One region of the Streptomyces odontomachicola genome, then DNA from elsewhere that is predicted to be linked to it. Evidence: riboswitches for the same ligand, from Rfam matches in the RefSeq annotation. Region 1 holds a riboswitch; the other holds the start of a gene.
The links. A riboswitch is a leader RNA that binds a small molecule or an ion and turns the genes downstream of it on or off. The one in region 1 is predicted to bind cobalamin.

Region 1 (3,775 bases):
CGGTTCGGTCAGGCAGTAGCTGCCCAGGTCCTCCATGGCGCACAGCCGCGGCAGCCACCGCTCGCGCTGCTCCGCGTCCCCGTACCGGTCGATCATCCAGGCGACCATGTTGTGGATCGACAGATACCCGGCAACGGAGGGGCAGCCCGAGGCCAGCGCCTCGAAGATCAGCGCCCCGTCGGCCCGGCTCAGCCCGCTGCCGCCGCACTCTTCGCGTACGTACACGCCGCCGAGGCCCAGCCCCGCCGCCTTCCGCAGCACGTCCACCGGGAAGTGCTTCTCGCGGTCCCAGCGCACGGCGTGCGGCGCCAGGTGGTCCTGGGCGAAGTCGAGGGTGGTCTCCACCAGGGCCGTCTGGTCCTCGGTGAGCAGGGTGCCGGTCATGGCGCTCACCCCATCACCGGAATCGTGAAGCGCGCATCCTCCTTGGCACCCGAGGGCCAGCGCGAGGTGACGGTCTTGGTGCGGGTGCAGAAGCGAACGGCGTCGGTGCCGTGCTGGTTGAGATCCCCGAATCCGGAGCGCTTCCAGCCGCCGAAGGTGTGGTAGGCGACCGGCACCGGAATCGGCACGTTCACGCCGACCATGCCGGTGTGCACACGCCGGGCGAAGTCACGCGCGGTGTCGCCGTCGCGGGTGAAGACGGACACGCCGTTCCCGTAGGGGTGCTCGGTGGGCAGGCGCAGCGCCTCCTCGTAGTCGGCGGCCCGTACGACGCTCAGTACGGGGCCGAAGATCTCCTCCTGGTAGATCCGCATGCCGGGCGTGACCCGGTCGAAGAGCGAGGCGCCGGCGAAGAAGCCGCCCTCGTGCCCGGCGAGGCGGAAGTCCCTCCCGTCCACGACCAGTTCGGCGCCCTCCCGCACGCCCAGGTCGACATAGCCGCGCACCCGCTCCACGGCATCGGGCCCCACCAGCGGCCCGAAGTCCGCCTCGGGATCGTCGCCGCGGCCGACGCGCAGCCGCCCGATCCGCTCCGCGAGCCGCTCGACCAGCGCGTCGGCCGTACGCTCGCCCACCGGCACGGCGACGGACACCGCCATGCAGCGCTCCCCCGCCGAGCCGTAGCCGGCGCCGATCAGCGCGTCCACCGCCTGGTCGAGGTCCGCGTCGGGCATGACGACCAGGTGGTTCTTGGCGCCGCCGAAGCACTGCGCGCGCTTGCCGTGCGCGGCGGCCGTCGCGTAGATCCGCTCGGCGACGGCCGTGGAGCCGACGAAGCCCAGCGCCTCCACGCGCGGGTCCTCCAGGAGCGCGTCGACCGACTCCCTGCCGCCGTTGACCACGTTGAACACGCCCGGCGGCAGACCGGCCTCCAGGAAGAGCTCGGCGAGCCGCAGCGGGACCGAGGGAGCGCGCTCCGAGGGCTTGAGGATGAACGCGTTCCCGCAGGCCAGAGCGGGGGCGGCCTGCCACAGCGGAATCATCGCGGGGAAGTTGAACGGAGTGATCCCGGCGATCACGCCCAGCGGCGCGCGCAGCGAGTGCACGTCGATCCCGGCCCCGGCGTTGTCGGTGAACTCGCCCTTCGACAGGTGCGGGATGCCCGCGGCGAACTCCACCACCTCCAGGCCGCGTTGGAGGTCCCCGTGCGCGTCGGCGACCGTCTTGCCGTGCTCGGAGGAGAGCATCCTGGCCAGTGCGTCGCGCTCCTCCTCCACGAGCTGGAGGAAACGCAGCAGCACCCGCGCGCGGCGCTGCGGGTTCCAGGCGGCCCAGCCGGGCTGGGCAGCGGCGGCGTCGGCGATCACCGCGCGGGTCTCCCCGTCGTCGGCGAGCGGCACGCGGGCCTGGACCTCGCCGGTGTTGGGGTCGTACACGTCGCCGTAGGAGCCCGAGGTGCCCGGGCTGTGCTTGCCGGCGACGAAATGGGCCAGTTCCCGGACTTCACGTCCGGCCGAATCGGCGTAAGTGGGCATGCGTGTGGGGGCCATGCGTGTTTCTCCATCCTCGTGGACAACACGGAACACGAAGCCGCGGCCGGTATCCTGACTCCCGGATCAGTACGCGCTCCCCGGCCTTCCCGGACACGGCAACTGCCGTGCGCCGGTGGCCCGTTGGCGGAGAACACACTCCCCGGTCACAGTGGCGGGACCGTGCCGGATTCACACCGGCTTCCCTGACACCGCGGACGTGCAGCGACCATATAGTTGGACGTCCAAGTAAGTCCACCCCCGCCGGTCCGCCGGCCGGAATCCGCCGTTCCCCCGTGTGCGCGTGGCGCTGATCGCGCTCTTGTCGCCCTCCGGCCCAGCCGGTAGATGTCGGCTGAGCATCGCTTTCGCTCCGCTCTTTTTCATCCCGCGCCGTTTCGCTCTGCACCGCTTTCGCACCGCACCGCTTTCGTACCGCACCGCTTCTGCCGTCGTCCGAAGGGTTGTGCCGCATGGGCTCGTTCCGTCTCAGACCCGGCCTGCTCAGCGTGCCGCTGGCCGCGGCACTCGCGGGCGCGCTCGCCGCCGCGCCGGGCGCCACCGCGACACCCGCGCCGAACGGTCCCCCGCCCCACCCCGTACGGGACAGCGGCGAGGCCCCAACTCCCCTGCTGGGCAAGGCGAGTGCACACCCCGCCACCTCCCCCCGGATCACCCACTCCGGCGGCTATCCGCGCAAGACCGTCCTCACCCCGCCGCCCGCCGACCCCTCGGACAAGTCATCCAAGCTGGGCCTCGCCCCGTACCACTCACTCGCGCCCCGGCTGAACGCCCTGCAGAAGCTGGGCGAGCGCGTCAGCGTGGAGGTCGCAGGGCGCAGCGCGGGCGGGCACGAGCTGTATCTGGTCACCCTCACGGCGCCGGAGAGCCCCGCCGAGGCGCGGCGGCAGGAGCGGATGCGCGACCAGATCGAGAACGCGCCCGCGAAGGCCGCGGGGAACCCGCGCATCAAGGCCGGCTACAAGACCCCGGTGTTCATCAACAACAACATCCACGGCAACGAGTGGGAGGGCACCGACGCCGCGCTCAAGCTCATCGAGCGGATGGCGAAGGCGAAGGACCGGGGCACGGCCGGGCTGCTCGCGAAGCACCGCGTCTATCTGAACGTCACGGCCAACCCCGACGGCCGCATCGCGGGCACCCGCACCAATGCGAACGGCTTCGACCTCAACCGCGACTTCATCACCGCCTCGCAGCCGGAGAGCCGCGCGATCCGGCGCATCGCCGTCGACAAGCAGCCCGCGGTCATGCTCGACCTGCACGGATACGTCAACGGCACCCTGATCGAGCCGACCACTCCGCCGCACGGGGAGAACTACGAGTACGACCTGTTCCTCAAGAACGCCTACCGCAACGCGCTGGGCATGGAGAAGGCGGTCAACGGACTCGGCTACACCGAGCGCAAGGACGGGGTGAAGCCCGCCGTCATCCCCTTCCGCGACCAGAAGGAGGGGTGGGACGACTGGCCGCCCATATTCACCCCGCAGTACATGCCGTTCCAGGGCGCCGTCGCCTCGCACACCGTCGAGTTCCCGATGGCGGTCAACAACGCGGAGTACGAGAAGCTGCCGGTCAAGGAGCTGCGGCGGCGCTCGGCGATCAACACCGACATCGCGGGCGCGGCCATGCGCGCCACCCTCGACTACGCGCAGCGGCACCGCGCCGCGGTGCTCGCCGACCAGATCGAGACCTTCCGGCGTGCGGACGCGGGCGAGGCGCAGCGGCCGGTGTCGGAGAAGACCGTTCCGGGAGTGCCGGGCATCGGGCCCGAGGACGTCTACACGACCGACTTCCCGCGCGCCTACGTGATCCCGGCCGGCCACCGCCAGCGCTCGGCCGTG
Region 2 (3,775 bases), on a different contig from region 1:
TGGTTCACCGTCGCGGCTCTTTCCTCATGCCGGCCCCGATACTTCCATTCCGCTGCGCCGCGAGGCGAGTTGGGGCGGAAGCTCCAGGGTCCGACAGTCCGAAAGGACGCGCGGAAACACCCGCCCGGTTGCCGACGCCACTCAGTTTTTCCCACCGGGTCACGCCGCACTTCCCGTCCCCGGACCCGATTGCCGGTCAAATCCGACGATGCCGCATTTACGGTTCGAGGGCGCGGGTTCTACTTCGCGTCCCCATAGGTCGTGCCGATGCGCAGCCCGTCGACCCAGTTGATGACCGGCTGATCCTGGACCTCCGCCCCATAGCTGCCCCAGCGCGGCACATTGCCCTTGTCGTCCCACGTGCGGCCGTGGAAGTCGGCCTTCTTCGCGCCGTTGTAGTACAGCTCCACCCGCCCCTCGTCGGCGGATTGAGAGGTGTGGATGCCCAGGACGATCCGCTTCCAGGTGTCCTTGCGCACGGGGGTGCTCCACTGGAGCGTCCACTTCTCGCCCGGTTCGACGTGGAAGAGCTTGAGTTCGCCGCCCTCGACCTTCATGAGCACCGGATAGTTCTGCTGGTTCTCGTCGTTGGTGCCCCAGGACTTCCACTGGAATATCGTCCCGGCGTCGTCCGTGTTGGTGCGGGTGTCCCAGCCCACGTAGTACGTCGCGTTGTTCCGGAACGCGTAGGGCGAGCCGTCCACGCGGCTTCCGTGCCCTTCACAACGCTTGAGCCCTCGTGGCTTGTTGAACTTGAACACCTTGCCGCGCCCGTCGTGATTGTCCTGCGCGGTCACGCTGCCCGGGTCGTCGCACAGGGTGCTCGCGAAGACCCCCGTACCCTGCCCCGCATCGCCGTCCCACACCGGCGCCGCCCCCGCCTGATTGCTCACGGTCAGCGCGACGGCGCAGGTCAGGGCGGCTGCCGGGAGGGCGGTTCGCTTACGCAGACGCATGAGGTCCCCTTCCGCTGGCGGCGGCGCGCGGGCCGCCGGAGATGGCCGGCGCGGGGTCGGAGCGTGGTCGGTGCGCCGGTACGGCCTCGAACGGTCCGCCATCGTTCCGGCGCCAGAGGTACGGGACAACCGGTCAACGGAAACGCTCACAAGACAAACACTCAAGCGAAAGCCCGCGCGGGGCGAACGTTCAGCAAAGCGCGCAAACGCTCGCCGCACTCGACGGCCCGAGCACCCTGGCCGCCAACTCCCCGCCCGCGTACGGATGTTGCCGTAGGCGCCACGCGTACGCGCCGCTCACGCGCCACTGCGCCCCCGGCGGCCAGCTTGTCCTGGACACGTCCGTCGCATTACTGTCCAACGGCCTTGGTGTTCGGGAAACCGGTGAGAAACCGGTGCGGCCCTCGCCACTGTGATCGGGAAGTCCGGCTCCTCCCTCCGGGAAGCCACTGGACCTCCGCGTACGACCGCGGAGTCCGGGAAGGCGGAGTCAGGTGCGCCCGTGAGCCAGGAGACCGGCCAGGGTGCGTTGTCCATCCACGAGGTGCTGGAGAGGTCTTCCCTAGCATGCATATTGCCGAGGGGTATCTTCCCCCTGCGCACGCGGTCGCCTGGAGCGTCGCGTCCGCACCGTTCGTCATACACGGCGTGCGCTCCCTGACCCGCGAGGTCAAGTCACACCCGGAGAGCACCCTGCTGCTCGGCGCCTCCGGCGCCTTCACCTTCGTCCTCTCGGCCCTGAAGATCCCCTCCGTGACGGGCAGTTGCTCGCATCCCACGGGTACGGGGCTGGGCGCCGTGCTCTTCCGGCCGCCCATCATGGCGGTCCTGGGCACCATCACGCTGCTCTTCCAGGCGCTGCTGCTCGCCCACGGCGGGCTGACCACGCTGGGCGCGAACGCGTTCTCCATGGCCATCGTCGGGCCGTGGGCGGGGTACGGGATCTACCGGCTGTTGCGCGGGTCCGGCGCGCCGCTGATGGTCGCGGTGTTCTTCGGCGCGTTCGTCGCCGACCTGAGCACGTACTGCGTCACCAGCGTCCAGCTCGCGCTGGCCTTCCCGGACGCGAGCAGCGGCTTCCTGGGCGCGCTCGCCAAGTTCGCCGGGATCTTCGCCGTCACCCAGATCCCGCTGGCCGTCAGCGAGGGACTGCTCACGGTGCTGGTCATGCGGCTCCTCCAGCAGTCCAGCAAGGGCGAGCTGATCCGCCTGGGCGTCCTGAAGCGGGTCGGCGCCGCGCGGAAGCAGGAGACCCAGGATCGCGCGGACGGCGGGGACACGGCCGGCGAGCAGGGCGAGCGGAAGGAGGCGGTGTCCGAATGAGCCGCAACGCGAAGATCAACACGCTGCTGGTGGTGGCCGTGCTGGCGCTGGCCGTCATCCCGCTGGCGTTCGGCCTCGGCGACCACAAGAAGGAGCCCTTCACCGGCTCCGACGCGCAGGCCGAATCGGCGATCACGCAGCTCAAGCCGGACTACAAGCCGTGGTTCTCGCCGCTCTACGAACCCCCGTCTGGCGAGGTCGAGTCGGCGCTCTTCGCACTGCAGGCGGCGCTCGGCGCGGGCGTGCTCACCTACTACTTCGGCCTCCGCAGGGGCCGCAAGCAGGGCGAGGCGCGTGCGCTGGCCGCACAGCGCGAAGGCACGAGCGCGGGCACGGACACGGGCGAGGGCGACGGCAAGGTCGAGGGCGAGCACGGAACGGACGCCGCGGATGCCGGTAGCGCCGGTGCCGGTACCGCCGCCACCGGCACCGCCGACGCCCGTACCGCCGCCACCCCCGACCAGCGCCCGTAACCCGCCGTGCTGCCCATCGACGCGGCCGCGTACAGCAGCCGCTGGCGCCACCGCCATCCGGCCGAGAAGGCGTTCCTCGGGCTCGGCCTGACCATTCTCGCGATCTCACTGCCGCCCTGGCCCGGCGCGGCGCTGGTCGCCGCGGCGGCGCTGTCCGTGCTGCTCGGCCCGGCCCGCGTACCGCCCCGCAAGCTGTGGCGCGCCTACCGCATTCCGCTCGGCTTCTGCGTGACCGGGGCCATACCGCTGCTGTTCCAGGTCGCGGGTCCGCACGGGCTGATCGCCCTCGCGCCCGGCGGGCCCGCGCACGCGGGAGGGCTCCTGCTGCGCACCTCGGCCGCCTCGCTCGGGGTGCTGCTGTTCGCCTTCACCACTCCGGTGGCCGACGTGCTGCCGCGGCTGGTGCGCGCCGGGGTGCCCGCCGCTGTCGTGGACGTGGCGATGGTGGTCTACCGCATGAGCTTCCTGCTGCTGGACTCCATGAACCAGATCCGGCAGGTGCAGGCGGCCCGCCTCGGCCACACCACCCGCTCCGCGGCGTGGCGTTCGCTGGCGGCGCTGGGCGCGACCTCGTTCGTGCGCGCCTTCGACCGCGCGTCGCGACTGCAGACCGGGCTCGCGGGCCGGGGATACGACGGCACGCTCCGTGTCCAGGTGCCGCCCGCGCACCTGTCCCCGCGCTTCCTGGCCTCCTCCGCCACGCTCCTCGCGGGGATCGCCGCGCTCGCCCTCGTACTTCCCCTCGTCCTGCGGAGCCAGATGTGAGGGGGACCTGCGCGCTCCTTCCCGAATGTCCTCCCCCACTCCTCCCAACCGCATTTCCACGCAAGGAGTTCCCGTATGACCCGCGCCCCCTCCCCCGCCGCTGAGCCCGGCACCGCGGGCGCTCCCGGCGCCGGCGGCCCCTCCGGGTACGGCGTCCCCGTGGTCGAGCTCGCCGGGGCCGGCTACGCGTACGAGGAGGGGCCCGCCGTCTTCGAGGGCGTCTCCTTCGCGCTCAGCGCGGGGCGCCGTACGGCCCTG

Region 2: linked by a shared signal. The riboswitch ahead of ABEE00_RS07025 (energy-coupling factor ABC transporter permease) and the one ahead of ABEE00_RS04700 (CoA-acylating methylmalonate-semialdehyde dehydrogenase) in region 1 are both predicted to bind cobalamin.

What each region holds. Positions count from the first base shown of each region.
Region 1 covers NZ_JBCFOK010000002.1:420,880-424,654, reverse strand. Annotated here, with positions in the region: gene ABEE00_RS04705 (acyl-CoA dehydrogenase family protein) at 1-384, opposite strand, end outside; gene ABEE00_RS04700 (CoA-acylating methylmalonate-semialdehyde dehydrogenase) at 390-1,934, opposite strand; cobalamin riboswitch at 1,962-2,162, opposite strand; gene ABEE00_RS04695 (M14 family zinc carboxypeptidase) at 2,387-3,775, shown strand, end outside.
Region 2 covers NZ_JBCFOK010000003.1:405,930-409,704, reverse strand. Annotated here, with positions in the region: gene ABEE00_RS07030 (heparin lyase I family protein) at 240-956, opposite strand; cobalamin riboswitch at 1,308-1,494, shown strand; gene ABEE00_RS07025 (energy-coupling factor ABC transporter permease) at 1,524-2,279, shown strand; gene ABEE00_RS07020 (energy-coupling factor ABC transporter substrate-binding protein) at 2,276-2,752, shown strand; gene cbiQ (cobalt ECF transporter T component CbiQ) at 2,759-3,517, shown strand; gene ABEE00_RS07010 (energy-coupling factor ABC transporter ATP-binding protein) at 3,593-3,775, shown strand, end outside.